DNA from 3 places in the Ferrigenium straubiae genome. Region 2 is predicted to be linked to each of the others. Evidence: riboswitches for the same ligand, from Rfam matches in the RefSeq annotation. Region 2 holds a riboswitch; each other region holds the start of a gene.

Region 1 (4,696 bases), 380 kb from region 2:
GGTCAGGTGGGAGCGCTTGCTTCAGAATCGCACCGTTTGTGGTTGCGAAAACAAGTACACCGTATTATTTGCATGATGTCAGGCTCATGCTTGACCGATAGATTTTTTGAAAGGGCAGGAGATGCACTACACCGGGCAGGACATGTTATGGCTGATCGGCAGCCTGTCGCGCGTATTCCGTCTTCCGTTCGATCCGCAGCTCATCCGCCAGCAATTTCCGCCGCCGTATTCGCGCACCTCGCTGATCGCCGCCTTGCAGGCACTGGACTTCAAGGTCGGCGAGACGGTGCTGGATGAAGAGGGCATCGCCACGCTGGAGCGCATGCCGTTCCCCGTGGTCGCCTTCCTGCGTGAAGACGAAGCAGATACGCAGGGGGAAGCTCCGGCAACCGAAACTGAGGCTGCTGTCCCGCATCCGGAAGAAGGACAGGAGGCTCCGCCGCCCAAGCTTGCAACCCCCGCGCTGCTCGTCAAGGCCGACGAAGAGCGCGTGCTGTTCTTCCGCGCAGGAGCCGAGCAGCCCGAGACCGTTCCGCTCGCCGAGTTCACGCAACACTTCCGCAACGACATCCTGCTGGTCGCGCGCGACACCGCGCAGACCGCGGCCGACCTCGAAGAGGAACAGACCGACTCCGCCCCGCAGCCCCCCGCGCCCGGCCACACACCGTTCGGCTTCCGCTGGTTCGTGCCGGAGCTGATGAAGCACAAGCGCGTCTGGCGCGACATCCTCATCGCCTCGCTCGCCATCCAGCTCGTCGGCCTCGTCACCCCGCTGTTCACCCAGGTCATCATTGACAAGGTCATCGTTCACCAGACACAGAGCACCCTCATCGCCATCGCCGTGGGGCTGGTCATGTTCATGTTGTTCAACAGCGCCATGACCTGGCTGCGCCAGTACTTCGTGCTGCACACCGGCAACCGCATCGACGCCGTGCTCGGCAGCCAGGTGTTCCGCCACCTCTTGCACCTGCCGCTGCCGTACTTCGAACACCGCCCCACCGGCACGCTGGTCGCGCGCCTGCATGGCGTCGAGACGGTGCGCGAATTCATCTCCGGCGCGGCCGTCACCTTGCTGCTCGACCTGCCGTTCCTGCTCATCTTCCTCGCCGTGATGTTCTGGTACAGCTGGCAGCTCACCCTGATCGCGCTCCTGCTGCTGTCGCTCATCTGCGCCCTGAGCTTCGCCGTCACGCCCGCGCTGCGCGACAAGCTCAACCACCAGTTCCTGCTGGGCGCAAAAAACCAGGCCTTCGTCACCGAATATGTCGCCGGCATGGAGACCGTCAAATCCCTGCAGATGGAACCGGTGCTGGAACAGAAATATGGCGACCTGCTCTCTAACTATCTCGCCGCCGGCTTCTCCACGCGCCAACTCTCCAACAGCTACAACGTCGCCGCCAACGCACTCGAACAGATCATGACCCTGTCCATCCTCGTGGTCGGCGCGCTGCTCGTGATGCGGAACGAAGGCTTCACCATCGGCATGCTGGTCGCATTCCAGATGTTCGCGGGACGCATGAGCCAGCCGATGCTGCGCCTGGCCGGGCTGTGGCAGGAATTCCAGCAGGCCGACATCGCCGTCAAGCGCCTCGGCGACCTGATGGACGCCCCCGCCGAACCGCATGCCCTCGTTCCCGCGCGTGCGCGCGGCGGGGCAGGGGGCAAGGTCGAGCTCAGGGAGGTCAGCTTCCGCTACAGCGACAAGCATCCCTACCTGTACCGCAATCTCAACCTCACCCTGCCCGCGGGCAAGCTCACCGTGCTGATGGGGCCGTCCGGCTGCGGCAAGAGCACGCTGGCCAAGATGCTGCAGGGGTTCTACTGGCCGACCGACGGCAGCGTGCTGCTCGACGGCTACGACATCCGCCACCTCGCCGCGAACGAACTGCGCGCCAACTTCGGCGTCGTCCCGCAGGAGACGCGCCTCTTTTCCGGCACGCTCTACGACAACCTGCAACTGGCCAATCCGCACGCCGGCTTCGAGGAGATCGTCCACGCCTGCAAGATGGCCGAGATACATGCGGTCATCGAGCAGCTCCCGCAAGGCTACCAGACCCCGGTGGGCGAGAACGGCATCGGCCTCTCGGGCGGGCAGCGCCAGCGCATCGCCATTGCGCGCGCCCTGCTCAAGCGCCCGCGCGTGTTGATCTTCGACGAATCGGTGAGCAACCTCGATATGCAGACCGCCGAACACTTCGCCGGCACCATCAACAAGCTCAAGGGCAAGGTCACCATGCTGTTCATCACCCACCAGTTGCCCAAGGCGCTGCAGGTGGACGAAGTGATCGAGTTCGGCAAACCTGAGGCGGGGACAGCTGCGGCGGTGAGCCATTAGGCACGAAATCGCCGGATTGTCCCAAATGACTAGGCCGAAATATATATGCATTTCGGCATATTGTTTTATGCCTGTCCGCGGATTAACGTTACGCCCAAACAAAAATAATTAGGGAAGCGTGAATAAGTCCTCCGTTCGTAGTGAGCTTGTCGAACCATGAACGGAGCATGGAATGAAATCCGCAAGCCGTAAAGCCCGCCCTTCGACAGGCTCAGGGCAAACGTACTTGTTCAGTTTCCTTGCCACCGGATTTTTCCGGGGCACCAATGAAAAAGGCAAACCTGCCGAAAGGCAGGGACGCAAAGTTTCCGGTCTAAGGGGTAAAACCTATGATGGCGGGGCTGCCAATGGTAGTTTTCGGCAGCTCCTTTGTTTGTGGAGAGAGGGGCGTCATGTTGGTGAGGTCAGTTGCAAAAGTACATCTCCCTTATCGCGGTGCGGTAAGCGGCATGTCAGACGTATTTTCTCCCGATATATCTTTCGTAGCCTCTCCCCGGATCGAGCCCGGATTGATCCAACTGAAATCCTCCGGGGAGCAATAAATGCGCGCCAAGCGCTGGAAAAAACAACTCACGGGCGTCGATCCCCTCGACTTCTCCCCCGGCCTGCTGCGCATCCAGGCGCAACCGCCCGCGCCGTTTGCGCGTACCCTGCTGTATATCCTGCTCACCCTGCTGGGGCTCCTGTTCATCTGGTCCGCCCTCGGCAAGCTCGATGTCGTCGCCAGCGCCGAGGGCAAGCTCATCCCGCAGAGCTACCTCAAGATCGTCCAGCCCTCCGAACAGGGCGTCATCCGCGACATCCTCGTCGAAGAGGGGCAGCGGGTCAAAGCCGGACAGGTGCTCATGCGCATGGACACTACCCTCTCCGGAACCGATGTCGCCACGCTGAATACGGATGCGCAGAGCAAACGCCTCACCCTGCGCCGCATCGACACCGAGCTTTCAGGCCGCCCCTTCGCCAAACAAGCCGGGGACCCCGCCGACCTCTACAGCCAGGCGCGCGCCCAGCACCAGGCCAACCGCCTCGCCTACGAGACTGCACTCGCCCAGGAACGCAGCCTGCACGCCAAGGCGCAGAGCGACCTCGCCGCCGCCGAGGAAGTTCGCACCAAGCTGCTCAAGACCCTGCCGCACTACCGCCAGCAGGACGAGGCCTACGAGAAGCTCGTCAAGGACGGCTTCGTCAGCCGCATCATGGCCAACGACAAGGCGCGCGAACGCATCGAAAAGGAACAGGACCTCAAGTCGCAGGAATACCTCATCCAGAGCGCCCAGGCCAGCCTCGACCAATCCTCCCGCAGGCTCGCCCAGATCACCGCCGACTACCGGCGCAACCTGCAGAACGAACGCGCCGACATCGAAGACAAGCTCGACAAGGCCAAGGGCGAACTCGCCAAGCAGCAATACCGCCACGGCCTCCACGAACTCAGGGCGCCGCACGACGGCATCGTCAAGGACCTCGCCACCCACACCCCCGGCACCGTCATCAGCCCCGGCACCATCCTGATGACCCTCGTCCCCAACGACGAAATCCTGCGCGCCGAAGTCTGGGTCGGCAACCAGGACGTCGGCTTCATCCACACCGGCGAACCGGTCAAGATCAAGTTCGCCGCCTACCAGTTCCAGAAGTACGGCATGGTCGAGGGTGAGGTCGCGCACCTCTCCGCCGACGCCAGCGACAACAACCCGCAACAGCAGCCCGGCAACAAGGCCGGCAGCAACCTCCCGTTCGCCTATCGCGCCTTGATCGACCTCAAGGCCCAGCACCTCATCGCCGACGGCGTGCGCCACAGCCTTAGCCCCGGCATGCAGGTTACGGCGGAGATACACCTCGGCACTCGGACCATCCTCGAATACCTGCTTTCGCCGGTGCTGGGGGCGTTCCAGGAAGCGGGGAGGGAGCGGTGAGCGCAACGATCAAGAGAACTTTGATTTCCTGACAGGAGAAGCGAAATGAAAAAGCATGACGAAGAGCCGGTTTCTTTGTTGCGTGGCTTGGCTGGCGGGGAGGTTTTTGTAGATGAACTGTTGAAACAGGTGGACGACTTCAGTCATTCCATATGGAAATCGGTGACGGCCAAGACTGAAAACTATCTCGCTCGGGCGAACGCACTGGACCGGTTTGCCGACGCCATAGAGCGGGTGACGAATTCGGTCCTGTCCGACGGGCAGCCGGTCGATGCGGAGAAGGTTGAAGCCGCCAGGGTGCAAATGAACAGTCTGAGGGTCGTAGCGGAAAAATTACGCTCGGTTGCTACGGATATACAGTCGAAAGCAGGAATTAAAGATGCCTGTCCAGAATAAGGAAGCGCTGAATATCCCTCCGTTCGTGGTGAGCCCTTCTTCGGCGTGGCTCAGG
Region 2 (8,130 bases):
AGCGGCAGCGCGCGCAGCCGGCCGATGCCGGTCTGGATCATCTCCTCTTCGCCGATGGAGAGCTCGTAGCGTTCCAGCTTCTTGCCGTTGCTGATGTATATCGGTAGCGCGCCCTTGTCCAAGGGCAGCTGCGAGAGCTGGTAGAGGAAGCTGACGATGTCCTGGGCCTGATCGGGCAGCGGCATGCTGTTGCCGTTCGAGAAGGACAGTACTTTTTCTTCCCAGAGGAAGGTGGCTTCGAATGCCTCCTTGCCCTTCGAGGAGTTTCTTGTCTCGCTGTATTTGGCGGGGCGCAGTCCCTGGGCCGTCAGGGTGCCGCTGCTCTGCTGGTTTGACTCGTAGCTCTTGAAGAGGCTTGCGAGGCCGGTGGTGTTCATGCCGACCTGCAGGGTGTAGCTCTTGCCGTCGCCGATTTCCAGGCGGTGGCGCATTTCGCCGACTGCGAAATCCGCGCCCTTATAGGCGGTGAAAGTGAGTTGCGCGTGTTTGGGGAGCGGATGTGCGGGCCTAGTTTCCTCCGCTGCCTTGGCCGGTTCCTCGGCCGCCGGCGGCTGCGGCTCGGCATCGATTTGCGGTTCTTCCGTCGCAACGCTTTCGGCCGGCTGGTCGGCAGACTCCGCGGGCGCAGGCGGGGAAGGCCGTGGTTTGGGCTTGGGTTTCCTTGGTGCGGGCTTTGCGGCGATCTTGGGCAGCGGCTCCAGCTTGGCGATGAGCGGCGGCAGCGGCGCCTGGGCGGGCGGCAACTTGACCAGCGGCGCGAACAGCGCGATGGCGTGAGCCAATGCCGACAGCGCTATGGCCAGGGCGATTCTTCCGGTCGAAGTGCGCGGCAATGCGATCACGGCTTGAGGGTCAGCTTGCTCAATACCTGGGTGAATTGGTCGCCGTTGGCCTCGGTGATGATTATTTTGCACGGCAGGTTATGGTACTGCGTGGCCAGCCAGATTTCGGTGCGGCTCTCGCCCGGCTTGGCCTGGCTGTCGAGATAGAGGGTCCTGAATTCTCCGGCCGGAACCCTGGTCGTCTGGTCGCGCGTGATGACGTAATGGTAGTGATCCAGCTTGCTGCCGTTGGTCATCGAAAAATCCAGCGTATCGGCATCCTGCAACGGCAGGAACATGAACTGGTACATCGCGCTCAGGCGATCCTGCGTGCCGTCGGGCAGCGCGACCACCTTGCGTTGCCCCGGGGTGATGAGCGCGAGGCGTTTGCTGTTCCAGTCGAACTCGGCGCGGCTGTTCTTGCTCTCGTCGAGTTCGCGCCGGTGATTGAGAAGCAGCGGTTGCAGCCCCTGTTTGCCGATCAGGCCGCTGCTGTCGATGAGGATTTTTTCCGGCTTGAGTATCGCCAGCAGGCCGACCGGCGTCCAGACGCTGGACAGCGTGTAGCGATCACGGTCGCGCGTATAGGTCTCTTTGACTTCGACCTGCAAGCCGCTCTTGGAAACGTCGTAGGTGGCCTGCACGCTGTCCGGCGGGGCAGCCAGGGCGGTTGTGGCAGTGCACAGCATGAGCCATGCGAGAGCTTGCAGATACGATTTCATGATTACTCCAGGCTGGGTGAGATCAACGCAAAACCGGATTGCTGGTGACTTCGCAATCTGACCCGCCCGTCATCGCCCAGTTCAACCCGGCCCGCGCACAGCCAGCGGACGGCCTGCGGGTAGATGCGGTGCTCTTCATCCAGTACCCGCGCCGCGAGCGCCTGCTCGGTGTCGCCGCCCAGCACCGGCACGGCGGCCTGGATGATGATCGGGCCGTGGTCGAGATCGGGGGTGACGAAATGCACCGTGCAGCCGTGGATGCGCACGCCGTCGTGCAAGGCGCGCGCATGCGTATCGAGGCCGCCGTAGGCGGGCAGCAGCGAGGGATGAATGTTGACCAGCCTGCCGTGATAGCGCGCCACGAAGCCCGCCGTGAGGATGCGCATGAAACCCGCGAGCACCACGAAATCCGGGTGGAAGGTGTCGATGAGCCCGGCCAGCGCGGCATCGAAGCTCTCGCGGTCCGGGTAGTCGCGGTGCCCGATGACGGCGGTCGGAATGCCGTGCGCCTGTGCGACCTGCAGTCCGCCGGCATCGGCGCGGTTGCTGATCACCGCCGCGATGCGGCAGGGCAGCTTCGCTTCGAGCAGCGCCTGCATGTTGCTGCCGCGGCCGGAGATGAGGATGACGATGGACTTCATGTTTGCCTGCGACTCTCTGAATTAACCCGAATAATTCATTTGAGCGTAGGTCGGGCTTCAGCCCGACATGTCGGGTTAAAACCCGACCTACAACCCTAGCTGAATTAATCCGTTCGTAGTGAACCCTTCGATAAGCTCAGGGCGAACGGTTTATCTATTAGCTGACCTGCGTCTGGTGCTCGTCGCCGTTCCTCGCGCGGATCGCGCCGATCACAGTGGCACGTTCGCCGGCCGCGTTGAGTTGTGCGACTGCCGCGTCAGCATCCTTGCCGTCCACGATCACCACCATGCCGATGCCGCAGTTGAAGGTGCGGTACATTTCCTGCGGCGCGACGTTGCCCATCTCGCGCAGCCAGTCGAACAGTTTGGGCGTATGCCAGGCCTTGCCGTTCAGTTGCGCGACAACGTTTTCCGGCAGCACGCGCGGCACGTTCTCCAGCAGGCCGCCGCCGGTGATATGCGCCATGCCCTTGACCGTCACGGACTGCATCAGCGCCAGCAGCGGCTTCACGTAGATGCGCGTCGGCGCCATGATGCAGTCGGCCAAGGTGCGCTCGCCGTCGAACTTCGCGTTGAGGTTGGGTCTGCTGCGCTCGATGATCTTGCGCACCAGCGAGTAGCCGTTGGAGTGCGCGCCGTTCGATGCGAGGCCGATGACCGCGTCGCCCGCCTTGATGTTCTGGCCGGTGATGATCTTCGATTTTTCCACCACGCCGACCGCGAAGCCCGCGAGGTCGTATTCGCCGGCCGGGTACATGCCGGGCATCTCGGCGGTCTCGCCGCCGATCAGCGCGCAGCCGGCCTGTTCGCAGCCGGAGGCGATGCCCTTGATGACCTCGGTGGCGGCCTCCACGTCGAGCTTGCCGCAGGCGAAGTAGTCGAGGAAGAACAGCGGCTCCGCGCCCTGCACCAGAATATCGTTGACGCTCATGCCGACCAGGTCGATGCCGACCGTGTCGTGGCGGTTCAGCTCGAACGCCAGCTTCAGCTTGGTGCCGACGCCGTCGGTACCGGACACCAGCACGGGTTCCTTGTACTTTTTGGAAATTTCTACCAGCCCGCCGAAGCCGCCAATGCCGCAGAGAACTTCGGGGCGCATGGTGCGTTTGGCGAACGGCTTGATGTTTTCGACGAGGCGGTCGCCCGCGTCGATATCGACGCCGGCATCGCGGTAGGACAGTGAACTGGTCTGGCTCAAGTTGAGTTCTCGCTTTCTAGAAGGTAAAGTGCCGCAAATTTCCCGCGAATTTTACCCGAAATGACCCTGCCTCGCTTCGCCGCCGCGCAATGGCTGATCTTTGCTGCCGTTGCCGCCGTGCTGCTGTATCTGCTCAGCCCGATCCTCACGCCGTTCGTCGCGGCGGGCATCCTCGCCTACATCTGCAACCCGCTGGTGCAGCGCCTCGCCGCCCGCAAAGTGCCGCGCACGCTGGCTGTGGCGCTGGTGATGGGCGGCTTGCTGCTGCTGTCCGGCCTGCTGCTCGTCATCATGCTGCCACTGTTGGAAAAGGAAATCAGCCTGTTCGTGACGCGCGTCCCGGACTGGATCGAGGCTGCGCGCACGAAGCTGCTGCCGCAGTTGCAGCAATGGTTTGGCGTGAGCCTCGAATGGGACGCACAGGCGCTGAAGAACCTGCTGCTCAGCCACTGGCAGGGCGCGGGCGGGGTTGCGGGGAAAGTGCTGCCGTGGATCGGCAGCAGCGGCGGTGCGATTGCCGGCGCGCTGGTCAACCTGCTGCTGATTCCGGTGGCGATGTTCTACCTGCTGCGCGACTGGGATGCGCTGGTCGCGCAACTGGACGAACTGGTCCCGCGCCACTGGCACGCCAAGGTGGCGGAGATCGCCGCCGAAGTGGACGGCGTGCTCGCGGAGTTCCTGCGCGGGCAGATTGCCGTGATGCTGCTGATGAGTTTGTTTTACGTCGTGGCGCTGTGGCTGGCCGGACTGGAGTTCGCCTTGCCTATCGGCATCCTCGCCGGGGTGCTGGTGTTCGTACCCTATCTCGGCATGATCCTCGGCCTGTCGCTCGCGACGCTCGCGGCGGCGATGCAGTTCACGAGCTTCGGCGGCGTGCTGTGGGTATGGGCGGCGTTCGGCGCCGGGCAGTTGCTCGAAGGCATGGTGGTCACGCCGTGGCTGGTCGGCGACCGCATCGGCCTGCATCCACTCGCGGTGATCTTCGCGCTGCTCGCCTTCGGCCAGGTGTTCGGCTTCTTCGGCCTGCTGCTTGCGCTGCCGCTGTCCGCAATCCTGCTGGTTGCGCTGCGCCACGGCAGGGCGTGGTATCTCACAAGTAACATGTACAACAAACCGTGAGCCAACTGCTGCTCGACATTACCCCCGATTCGCAACCGACCCTGGCCAACTTCGTCGCGGGGCGCAACCTCGAATTGCTTTCGGTGCTGCGCCATGCCCTGGCGGGCAGCAGCAGCGAGCGGAGTTTCTATCTCTGGGGTGAGGCCGGCAGCGGCAAGAGCCACTTGCTGCGCGCCTGTGTAAGCGCAGCACTGGAGGCGCAGCGCAGCGCGGTCTATGCGCAGGGCAGTGTCCCGCAGCCCACAGAGGTGGTCGCGGTGGACGATGTCGAGCGCCTCGACGCCGCCGCGCAGATCGAACTGTTCGATCTCTACAACCGCATGCGCGACAGCGGCGGCATGCTGCTGGTCAGCGGCACACAGGCGCCGCTGCATCTGGCGCTTCGCGACGACCTGCGCACCCGCCTCGGCTGGGGGCTGGTGTACCAGGTGCACGGCCTGAGCGACGAGGAAAAGGCGCAGGCGCTGGCGCAGCACGCGCAGTCGCGCGGCTTCGCGCTGCCGCCGGAGGTCACGCAATATCTGCTGCGCCACGGCCGCCGCGACCTGCCCAGCCTGATGGCGGCGCTGGACGCGCTGGACGAGCATTCGCTGCGCCTGCACCGCGCGCCGTCGGTGCCGCTGCTCAAAGAAATCCTGCAACAGGAACTGAAAGGTAAAAGGTAACTGAAGTGAATCTGGCTTTATTCGATCTGGACAACACCCTGCTCAACGGCGACAGCGATTTCGAGTGGTCGCAGTTCCTCATCCGCATCGGCGTGCTCGACCGCGAACTGTTCGAGGTGAAGAACCTCGCCTTCTACGAGCAATACAAGGCCGGGACGCTGGACATCCACGAGTTCCTGGATTTCCAGCTCAAGCCGCTGTCGCGCCATTCGCGCAAGACGCTGGACGAGTGGCACAAGCAATTCATGCGCGAGAGCGTGCTGCCGATGATCACCCCGCAGTCGCGTGAACTGGTGCAGCGCCATCGCACGGCGGGGGACCTGTGCGTCATCATCACCGCGACCAACAGCTTCGTCACCGCACCGATCGCGCGCGAGTTCGGCGTCGAGCACCTGATCGCGACCGAGCCGGAGCACAAGGGCGGCGAATTCACCGGCGGTGTGGCGGATGTGCCGTGCTTCCGCGAGGGCAAGATCACGCGGCTGGAAAACTGGCTGAGAGAGCGCGGCTGGACGCTGGACAGCTTCGCCGATAGCACCTTCTACAGCGATTCGCTCAACGACCTGCCGCTTCTGCAGAAGGTGAAACACCCCGTCGCGGCCAATCCCGACGCCACGTTGCGCGCCCATGCCGAGCGGCATGGCTGGCAAATCATAAGCTTGTGCTAAATTACAATTTTTCCCTTGCGCAAAATTATGACTTAAGTAAGATTCGCATCCTCGTGCCGCCGGATTTTTGGCGGCACATTTGAAAAAGGCAAACCTGCCGAAAGGCAGGGACGCAAAGTTTCCGATCTAAGGGGTAAAACCTACGATAGCGGGGCCGCCAAAAAATGATTCTGGCTGTTGCTCTGCTTATCGATAAGGAGAAGTCATGTCAGAAGTCCAGCCTTCCTTTGAAGTCCATTCAAAACGCTCCGCCGGGGGCGGCCTGTCCGGCAGATTCCATCCCGATCAATTCCCGGAGTCGCGAATCGCGACAGGGGAAAATCCGAAGCCCTCCGGGTTTCACTGATTCCACATCTCCGTAATTGCACAATGCGCCCGCCCGGCGCGGTTTTTCAGCCGGCGGCTATCGTGGAAACTGAACTTTTGAGGCAAGCAATGGCATTAGTGTGGTCTAACGAATTGAGCGTCGGCAACGCCGTCATCGACTCGGAACATAGAAATCTGATCGTTATGGTGATCAGCCTGGATGCGACCATCAGGGCAAAGGACGGCTCGTCCCTGTCGCACGAGCTCGAGCAGATCGAGTACTGGCTGCGCGCTCATTTCAAGAACGAGAAAAGGATAGCAGCGGCGGTGGGCCTGGACTCCACCAGGATCGAATCGGTGCATGAGAATCTGCTGGATGAATTCCGTCGCATGAAGGACAAATTGAATGCGCTGAGCGGCATGTGGTCCGACCGGATCGCGAAACAGTGCTACCAATACCTGTGCGACTGGATAACCGGCCATATTGTCAGGGAAGACATGTTGATGAAGCCGGTGCTGAAGGAGCATGAATACAACTTCTGCGGTTGACGGAACTATCCCATCGAGCCTTCACCGCGCCTGAACCGGCGGCTTCTCCCCCCGCACGAGGTCGGGTTCCCCGCATAAGCCCAGGATTTCCGCGCGCACCGCGTCGCGCAGGCGGATCGCCGCGGTCCAGTCGTTGCCGTCCGGTGCGACGGGTGCGCCGATAGTGACCGAGATGGCGCCGCGGCGCGGGAACCAGTGGTCGGCGCGCAGCATGGAGCGCGTGCCGCGGATCACGACCGGCACGACCGGCACGTCCGCCTCGGCGGCCACCACGAAGGCGCCCATGCGGAACGGCAGCAGGCCGGGGTTGCGGTCGAAGGTTCCCTCCGGGAAGAACACCGGGCAGCGCCCCGCGCGCAGCGAGGCCGCGACCACCTGCACGTCCGCCGCGCCCTGCTGCGGATCGAAACGCTCGACGAAGTTTGTGCCGATGTGCTGCAGGTAGGTGCGCGGAACGAACTTGTCGAGCAGCTCCTTCTTCGCGACGAAACCATACTGCCTGCCCTCAATCGGCAGCGCCGCGACCATCACGATGCCGTCGAGGTAGCTCGCGTGGTTGGCCGCGAGCACGCAGGGCGTGGCAGGCAGATTCTCCAGCCCCTGCACCGCGAGCGGCGTGCCCGTGAGGCGCGCATAGAGGCGCGCGCTCGCGCGGCTCGCCGCCCAGCCCCAGGCGGGGCGCGGCAGCAGCGCGGCCGCGAGCCAGGTCAGCGGCGCGAGCAGCCAGAACAGCGACCACACCCAGCCCGCGTAGAGCAGGTCGGCCGCCACGCGGCCCGCGCGGCGCAGCTCGGGCAGCAGCCCGGCCCACGCGACCCGCATCACCTGCCACCACACCGCGCGCTCGGGCGCCGCGCCCTGTTCGTAGAGCTCGTGGCAGGCCGCGCGGCGGATCTTGCCGCTGGAGGTCTTGAGCACGCCGTGCAGCGGGGCGAGCACGATGTCGTCTGCGGGCGTGCCCAGCATGTCGAGGGTCAGCGCGTTGATGCGGCCGCGTAGCTCCTCGCGTTTTTGCTTTTCGGCCTCGCGCGTCTCGGCCATCACCACCAGCCGCTCGGTGCCGCTCACTGGGTCGGGGCTGCCGAACACCGCCACACAGCCGCGGCGCACGCCGGGGAGGTTGCCCACGGCCTCCTCCAGTTCGTGGGGATAGATGTTGCGCCCCGCGCGGATCACGATGTCTTTCGCGCGGCCGGTGAGGTAGACGTCGCCCTCGGCGAAATAGGCGTAGTCGCCGGAATCGAGCCAGCCATCGCGGAACAGCAGGCGGTTCTGCTCCGGGTTGCGGAAGTAGCCTGCGGTCGCGGAAGGGCCCTTGAATTCCAGCCGCCCTTCGACGCGCTCGGCGACCTCGCGCCCCGTGGCATCGACGACGCGGATCTGGTGGCCGGGCAGCGGGCGGCCGCAGGCGACGAAGCGCAACGCGTCCTTCTCATCCGTT
Region 3 (8,130 bases), 790 kb from region 2:
GCTCGAGCCCGAGGCGGAACTCTTTCGAGGTGAAGACCGCTTCGTTGTCGGTGCGGATGATTCCCGGTTTACCGTAGGCGCGGATGACCCGGACGATGCTGGCGATCAGGGTGCGCGAGGTCTTGTCATGCAGGGCTTGCAGATGGAGTAGTGCGCGGCTGCCGTGGTCGATGATCCCTAACAGGGAGTGCAGCTTGCCATGTGCATCGGTCTTGCCTGTGAGGTCGATGGCCCAGATGAGGTTGCGTGCCACGGGCATTGGTTTGGCATGCTTGAGCTTGCGGCGCAATATCTGAATCTCGTAATCGTGACGTTGCAGGATGTAGTGGACATAGGTTTTGCCTACGCTGACCTGGCGGGAAGCGGCAAAGCGGCGGTTGCAGATGTCGGCGATGGTGCGGCATCCGGCTTGCGGCATGAGCGCCTTGAGACGGAGGATTTCGGTCTTGAGCCACTCGGGTTTGCGGGGCGAATGTCGGTATTTGCTCGCATCAATCCGTTGCGGGAATTTATGCCCATGTCGGAAATGTGCAGGCGTACAGAGCCAACGCAACAGACACCTGGCACAGAACCGCAACCATTCGACCATCAGCAATATCAGCATTTCAAATACACCAATAATTATTCACAGTACCGGTTTTTTGCCCTGTTCATGGTTCGACGTAATGCCTGCGCCCAGGACGATGGAGTAGTTGCCGCCAATGGGACGCGCGCCCATTTTCTTGAGCATGCGGTCGGCAAGTTCGATGTTCTCGCCGCTGGTGACGCCGATCATCATTTCCCTCGCTTGGCGGTTTTCCGCCCACTGGCGGAAGGCCATCATGAGCTTGATGCTGTCCGGGCTGTAGCGGTGATCCGGATGCACCCAGTAGAAAACCAGTTTGGCGACCGGGTCGCGGGAAAAATAATAGGTGTCGATCTGGCCGACCAGGACGCCGTGCGCGACGCCGTCTTCGCCATCGGCGACAAAGAAGCAGGAGGCGCCGGAGGTGTCCTGGATGACCTGGCGCATGTTGTTGGCAAACTTGGTTTCGTCGAGGGCAAGATGGCCCCACACGCTCTCCGGGTGGAAGGCGCGGAAGTAGTCCATCAGGGTTGCGATGTCATCCGGTTTGGCTTTGCGTATGCTCATGATGTTCTCTTGGTAGGTCAGTGTGTAAGCCGGCGGGCGATCAGCGCCGCATTGCTGCCGCCGAAGGCGAATGAATTGGACATGACGGCGCGGACGCCGGGCGCTGGCCGGGCGCGAAGCGGCACATAATCGAGATCGCATTCCGGATCGGCGACTTGCAGATGCGCGGTAGGCGGCAGGGTTTCATTTTTCAGGGCCAGCAGGGAGGCGATGAATTCAACGGCGCCCGCAGCGCCCAGCAAGTGACCGTGCATAGATTTGGTGGAGCTGACCGGCAGGCGATGCGCCCGCTCGCCAAACACGGCCTTGATGGCAGCCGTCTCGGCCGCATCGCCCACTGCGGTGGCGGTGCCGTGCGCGTTGACGTAACCGATTTCATCCGGCTCCATTCCGGCGTCGGCCAGCGCTTGGCGCATGGCGGCCGCCTGGCCGACGGCATTGGGCTGGGTGAGGTGGTGAGCATCGCTGTTGGCGCCATAACCGCACAGTTCGGCGTAGGGCCTAGCGCCGCGCCGCAGGGCGGCGGAGAGCTCTTCGAGCACGATAAATCCGGCGCCTTCGCCAAGGACAAATCCGCTGCGGTCGGCGGCAAAGGGGCGACAGCTTGTCTCGGGGTGTCTCTCGTCCATATTGGCCAGAGTGCGCAATGCTTCCCAAGCGCGGATGACGCCAAGCGTGAGCAGGGATTCGGCGCCGCCCGCCAGCATGGCATCGGCATAGCCATGGCGGATGTGGCGGGCTGCTTCGCCGATCGCGATGGCCGATGACGCACATGCAGCCGAATGGGTGAAGCTGGCGCCCTGCATTCCGAATTCGATGGACAAGTTGGCCGTCGCGGCATTATTCATGGCGGCTATGAGCGTCAGGGGGCGCACCCGGCGCGCGTGGCGCACGTAAATTTCATCGTAGGCGCTGTCCAGCGTGCCTGCGCCACCCATACCGGTTCCGACGGAAACGCCAACGCGCTCCGCACCAATCCGCGCCGGCTCAAGCTGTGCATCCTCGATCGCCTGGCGAGCGGCGACCAGGGCGAACTGGCTGACCCGGTCGAGCGAGAGGAGCCGGGTTTTCGGGAAGTGCGTAGCGGGATCGAAGCCTTCCACCGTGGCGGCCACCGGAGCATCGAGAGGCGAGTCGAAGCGATCGTCGATGCGGCGCACGCCGGATCTGGCATTGGCCAGATTGTCGAAGAAGGTCTTGGGGTCATGACCAAGGGGGCTGACAATGCCTATTCCGGTGACGACGACTCTGCGGATTTCCATGTGACTCTATCTCCCGGCCTTAGCCCGCAGGCCGTCGACCAGTGCAACAAAATCGCCAACGGTGCGAATGGCGGGTGTTGCACCAGGGAAGCTGATGTTCAGTTCCTTCTCAAGGCCAAACGACAGCTCCATGAATGTGAGCGAATCGATTCCGATGTCGTCGAGGCGCGATTCCAGCGACAGTTGGTCGCAAGGCAACCCCAAATCCTCCTCGATCAGGCGCCGGAGAATGGCGATTGTTGGTGTCATGGCAAACCCCTATGTCAATTGGTCAGTTGGCGGGCGCCCATTCGCGCAGCTTGACCTGGTTGCCCTGTTGCGGATCGGGCAGCAGCGCGCTGATCTTCTGGCCGGGGAACTGCGCCTTGCGCAATTCGTCGATCATTTCTTCCGTTTTGCCGAACGGCGTGACGACATCGACCAGCCAGAGGTGTGTGCCGGATTTCCATTCGTTCGGCGCGATGCGCGGCGTGCCCGAACGCAGGCGCTGATCGATTGCGTCATTCACCAGCGCCCAGGTGAAGAAGGCAAACGGAATTCCGTCTTTGGTGTAGAGGCGGCATTGGTCGAGGATGACGGGCGGCAGGATGGCCCAGTCGATGTCGCCCACGAACATGAATTTCTTCATCGGGTCCCGCGCATACAGCCAGAGCGCCGGCCCCATGATGGGCAGCTTGGCAAGCGAATTCTGCGCTTCCTTCAATGCGGGCTGCGCAGTCGCAGGGGCTTTTTCGTTTTGTGCGGCCTGGCCCGGCGCTTCGGTCGCAGCCTGTTTTGCCTTGCCGTTTTTTTTCGGCTGGCCGGGCTTGTCGGTGGCTGCTGTGCTGACTTTCTTGTTCATGCTGTTTCCTTCGTTGTTTCGGTTAAAAATATCGTGGCTATGCTCACCGCTCCCTCGCCGCTTCCTGGAACGCGCCCAGCACCGGCGAGAGCAGGTATTCGAGGATGGTTCTCGTGCCGAGGTGTATCTCCGCCGTGACCTGCATGCCGGGGCTGAGGCTGTGGCGCACGCCGTCGGCGATGAGGTGTTGCGCCTTGAGGTCGATCAGGGCGCGGTAGGCGAACGGCAGGTTGCTGCCGGTCTTGTTGCTGGGCTGCTGTTGCGGGTTGTTGTCGCTGGCGTCGGCGGAGAGGTGCGCGACCTCACCCTCGACCATGCCGTACTTCTGGAACTGGTAGGCGGCGAACTTGATCTTGACCGGTTCGCCGGTGTGGATGAAGCCGACGTCCTGGTTGCCGACCCAGACTTCGGCGCGCAGGATTTCGTCGTTTGGGACGAGGGTCATCAGGATGGTGCCGGGGCTGATGACGGTGCCGGGGGTGTGGGTGGCGAGGTCCTTGACGATGCCGTCGTGCGGGGCCCTGAGTTCGTGCAGGCCGTGGCGGTATTGCTGCTTGGCGAGTTCGCCCTTGGACTTGTCGAGCTTGTCTTCGATGTCGGCGCGTTCGTTCTGCAGGTTGCGCCGGTAGTCGGCGGTGATCTGGGCGAGCCTGCGGGAGGATTGGTCGAGGCTGGCCTGGGCGCTCTGGATGAGGTATTCCTGCGACTTGAGGCCCTGTTCCTTTTCGATGCGTTCGCGCGCCTTGTCGTTGGCCATGATGCGGCTGACGAAGCCGTCCTTGACGAGCTTCTCGTAGGCCTCGTCCTGCTGGCGGTAGTGCGGCAGGGTCTTGAGCAGCTTGGTGCGTACCTCTTCGGCGGCGGCGAGGTCGCTCTGCGCCTTGGCGTGCAGGCTGCGCTCCTGAGCGAGTGCGGTATCAAAAGCGAGGCGGTTGGCCTGGTGCTGGGCGCGCGCCTGGCTGTAGAGGTCGGCGGGGTCGCCGGCTTGTTTGGCGAAGGGGCGACCTGAAAGCTCGGCGTCGATGCGGCGCAGGGTGAGGCGTTTGCTCTGTGCATCCGTGTTCAGCGTGGCGACATCGGTTCCGGAGAGGGTGGTGTCCATGCGCATGAGCACCTGCCCGGCTTTGACCCGCTGCCCCTCTTCGACGAGGATGTCGCGGATGACGCCCTGCTCGGAGGGCTGAACGATCTTGAGGTAGCTTTGCGGGATGAGTTTGCCCTCGGCGCTGGCGACGACGTCGAGCTTGCCGAGGGCGGACCAGATGAACAGAAGCCCCAGCAGGGTGAGCAGGATATACAGCAGGGTGCGCGCAAACGGCGCGGGCGGTTGCGCCTGGATGCGCAGCAGGCCGGGGGAGAAGTCGAGGGGATCGACGCCCGTGAGTTGTTTTTTCCAGCGCTTGGCGCGCATTTATTGCTTCCCGGAGGATTTTAGGTGGATCAATCCGGGCTCGATCCGGGGAGAGGCTATGGGAGATGTATCGGAAGGAAATACGTCTGACATGCCGCTTACCGCACCGCGATAAGGGAGATGCACTTCTGCAACTGACCTGACCAACATGACGCCCCTCTCTCCACAAACAAAGGAGCTGCCGAAAACTACCATTGGCAGCCCCGCCATCATAGGTTTTACCCCTTAGACCGGAAACTTTGCGTCCCTGCCTTTCGGCAGGTTTGCCTTTTTCATTGGTGCCCCGGAAAAATCCGGTGGCAAGGAAACTGAACAAGTACGTTTGCCCTGAGCCTGTCGAAGGGCGGGCTTTACGGCTTGCGGATTTCATTCCATGCTCCGTTCATGGTTCGACAAGCTCACTACGAACGGAGGACTTATTCACGCTTCCCTAATTATTTTTGTTTGGGCGTAACGTTAATCCGCGGACAGGCATAAAACAATATGCCGAAATGCATATATATTTCGGCCTAGTCATTTGGGACAATCCGGCGATTTCGTGCCTAATGGCTCACCGCCGCAGCTGCCGCCCCCTCCGGCTTGCCGAACTCGATCACCTCGTCCACTTGCAGCGCCTTGGGCAACTGGTGGGTGATGAACAGCATGGTGACCTTGCCCTTGAGCTTATTGATGGTGCCGGCGAAGTGTTCAGCGGTCTGCATATCGAGGTTGCTCACCGATTCGTCGAAGATCAACACGCGCGGGCGCTTGAGCAGGGCGCGCGCGATGGCGATGCGCTGGCGCTGCCCACCGGAAAGTCCCACACCGTTCTCACCCACCGGTGTCTGGTAACCCTGCGGGAGCTGCTCTATGACCGCATGGATCTCGGCCATCTTGCACGCATGCACGATCTCCTCGAAGCCGGCGTGCGGATTAGCCAGTTGCAGGTTGTCGTAGAGCGTGCCTGAGAACAGGCGCGTCTCCTGCGGCACGACGCCGAAGTTGGCGCGCAGTTCGTTCGCGGCGAGGTGGCGGATGTCGTAGCCGTCGAGCAGCACGCTGCCGTCGGTCGGCCAGTAGAAGCCCTGCAGCATCTTGGCGAGCGTGCTCTTGCCGCAGCCCGAGGGCCCCATCAGCACGGTGAGCTTGCCCGCGGGCAGGGTGAGGTTGAGGCTGCGGTACAGGTAGGGGTGCTTGTCGCTGTAGCGAAAGCTGACCTCCCTGAGCTCGACCTTGCCCCCTGCCCCGCCGCGTGCGCGCGCGGGAACCAGCGCATGCGGTTCGGCGGGCGCGTCCATCAGGTCGCCGAGGCGCTTGACGGCGATGTCGGCCTGCTGGAATTCCTGCCACAGCCCGGCCAGGCGCAGCATCGGCTGGCTCATGCGCCCGGCGAACATCTGGAATGCGACCAGCATGCCGATGGTGAAGCCTTCGTTCCGCATCACGAGCAGCGCGCCGACCACGAGGATGGACAGGGTCATGATCTGTTCGAGCGCGTTGGCCGCGACGTTGTAGCTGTTGGAGAGCTGGCGCGTGGAGAAGCCGGCGGCGAGATAGTTCGAGAGCAGGTCGCCGTATTTCTGTTCCAGCACCGGTTCCATCTGCAGTGACTTGACGGTCTCCATGCCGGCGACGTATTCGGTGACGAAGGCCTGGCTCTTGGCGCCCAGCAGGAACTGGTGGTTGAGCTTGTCGCGCAACGCGGGCGTGACGGCGAAGCTCAGGGCGCAGATCAGCGACAGCAGCAGGAGCGCGATCAGGGTGAGCTGCCAGCTGTACCAGAACATCACGGCGACGAAGATGAGCAGGAACGGCAGGTCGAGCAACAGGCTCACCGCCGCGCCGGAGATGAATTCGCGCACGGTCTCGACGCCGTGCAGGCGCGCGACCAGGGTGCCGGTGGGACGGTGTTCGAAGTACGGCAGCGGCAGGTGCAAGAGGTGGCGGAACACCTGGCTGCCGAGCACGGCATCAATGCGGTTGCCGGTGTGCAGCACGAAGTACTGGCGCAGCCAGGTCATGGCGCTGTTGAACAGCATGAACATGACCAGCCCCACGGCGATGGCGATGAGGGTACTCTGTGTCTGGTGGACGATGACCTTGTCGATTATGACCTGGGTGAACAGCGGGGTGACGAGGCCGACGAGCTGGATCGCGAGCGAGGCGATGAGGATGTCGCGCCAGACGCGCTTGTGCTTCATCAACTCCGGCACGAACCAGCGGAAGCCGAACGGGGTGTGGCCGGGCGCGGGAGGCTGCGGGGCCGAGGCGGTCTGCTCCTCTTCGAGGTCGGCCGCGGTCTGCGCGGTGTCGCGCGCGACCAGCAGGATGTCGTTGCGGAAGTGCCTGGTGAATTCGGCGAGCGGCACGGTCTCGGGCTGCTCGGCTCCTGCGCGGAAGAACAGCACGCGCTCTTCGTCGGCCTTGATGAGCAGTGCGGGGGTTGCTGGTTTGGGCGGCGGAGCCTCCTGCCCTTCTGGATGCGGGACAGCAGCCTCAGTTTGAGGGTGTAAGAATTTTTGTGTAAACGGTCATTTGGCAGGAAACTGCCGCCACTTTGCAAGGAGAGGACATGACCGTAGCGAAAGCACTACCGCAAGAACTGATCGACAGCCTGCTGGCTAACTACAAGAAACCGGAAGACCTGATAGGCGAGCACGGCCTGCTCAAGCAGCTCACCAAGGCATTGGTCGAACGTGCGCTGAATGCCGAGATGGAAGCGCATCTTGGTTACGGCAAGAATGAAGCCGTCACCAATCCTGCGGGCAACACCCGCAACGGCAAAAGCAAAAAGACACTCAAGGGTGAATTCGGCGAGCTCCCCATCGAGATTCCTCGCGATCGCCACGGCAGCTTCGAGCCGCAACTCATCCCCAAGCACCAGACCCGCTGGACTGGATTTGACGACAAGATTCTGTCGCTCTACGCCCGTGGCATGACCGTGCGCGAGATCCAGTCCCACCTGGAAGAAATGTATGGCACGGAGGTGTCGCCGACGCTGACCTCCTCGGTGACCGATGCCGTGACCGACGAGGTGAAGACATGGCAATCCCGCCCGCTGGATGCGCTGTATCCCATCGTCTATCTGGACTGCATTCACGTAAAGGTAAGGGATGCCGGCACCGTCCGCGCCAAGGCGGTCTACCTGGCGTTGGGCATCAACATGACCGGCGAGAAGGAGCTGCTGGGCATCTGGATCGCCCAGACCGAAGGCGCCAAGTTCTGGTTGCAGGTGATGACCGAACTGAAGAACCGTGGCGTGCAGGACATCTTCATAGCCTGTGTCGATGGCTTGAAGGGATTCCCGGAAGCCATCGAGGCCGTATTCCCCAAGACCGACGTGCAGTTATGCATCGTGCATCTGGTGCGCTACAGCCTGAACTATGTCTCGTGGAAGTTGCGTGAAGAGGTCGTAACCGGCTTGCGCGCCATCTATAGCGCCGCCACCGTCGAGGATGCCGGGCTGCGGCTGGCCGAACTCGAGGAAAAATGGGGTGAGGCGTAC

Evidence for each region. Region 2 has a riboswitch for cyclic di-GMP ahead of ACRRNM_RS05740 (bacteriohemerythrin). Riboswitches for the same ligand answer to the same signal wherever they lie in the genome.
Region 1: linked by a shared signal. The riboswitch ahead of ACRRNM_RS03870 (HlyD family type I secretion periplasmic adaptor subunit) and the one ahead of ACRRNM_RS05740 (bacteriohemerythrin) in region 2 are both predicted to bind cyclic di-GMP.
Region 3: linked by a shared signal. The riboswitch ahead of ACRRNM_RS02060 (HlyD family type I secretion periplasmic adaptor subunit) and the one ahead of ACRRNM_RS05740 (bacteriohemerythrin) in region 2 are both predicted to bind cyclic di-GMP.

What each region holds. Positions count from the first base shown of each region.
Region 1 is NZ_CP194331.1:855,726-860,421, reverse strand. Features, by position in the region: gene ACRRNM_RS03875 (peptidase domain-containing ABC transporter) at 107-2,335, shown strand; cyclic di-GMP riboswitch class I at 2,600-2,684, shown strand; gene ACRRNM_RS03870 (HlyD family type I secretion periplasmic adaptor subunit) at 2,878-4,245, shown strand; gene ACRRNM_RS03865 (hypothetical protein) at 4,291-4,641, shown strand.
Region 2 is NZ_CP194331.1:1,229,510-1,237,639, reverse strand. Features, by position in the region: gene ACRRNM_RS05775 (DUF3108 domain-containing protein) at 1-842, opposite strand, end outside; gene ACRRNM_RS05770 (DUF3108 domain-containing protein) at 839-1,543, opposite strand; gene purN (phosphoribosylglycinamide formyltransferase) at 1,546-2,184, opposite strand; gene purM (phosphoribosylformylglycinamidine cyclo-ligase) at 2,342-3,382, opposite strand; gene ACRRNM_RS05755 (AI-2E family transporter) at 3,443-4,501, shown strand; gene hda (DnaA regulatory inactivator Hda) at 4,498-5,166, shown strand; gene ACRRNM_RS05745 (HAD family hydrolase) at 5,172-5,834, shown strand; cyclic di-GMP riboswitch class I at 5,912-5,996, shown strand; gene ACRRNM_RS05740 (bacteriohemerythrin) at 6,270-6,689, shown strand; gene ACRRNM_RS05735 (AMP-binding protein) at 6,711-8,130, opposite strand, start outside.
Region 3 is NZ_CP194331.1:435,695-443,824, reverse strand. Features, by position in the region: gene ACRRNM_RS02085 (transposase) at 1-604, opposite strand, end outside; gene ACRRNM_RS02080 (N-acetyltransferase family protein) at 626-1,132, opposite strand; gene ACRRNM_RS02075 (beta-ketoacyl-[acyl-carrier-protein] synthase family protein) at 1,150-2,394, opposite strand; gene ACRRNM_RS02070 (acyl carrier protein) at 2,401-2,643, opposite strand; gene ACRRNM_RS02065 (protein-lysine palmitoyltransferase) at 2,666-3,235, opposite strand; gene ACRRNM_RS02060 (HlyD family type I secretion periplasmic adaptor subunit) at 3,279-4,646, opposite strand; cyclic di-GMP riboswitch class I at 4,840-4,924, opposite strand; gene ACRRNM_RS02055 (peptidase domain-containing ABC transporter) at 5,189-7,033, opposite strand; gene ACRRNM_RS02050 (IS256 family transposase) at 7,198-8,130, shown strand, end outside.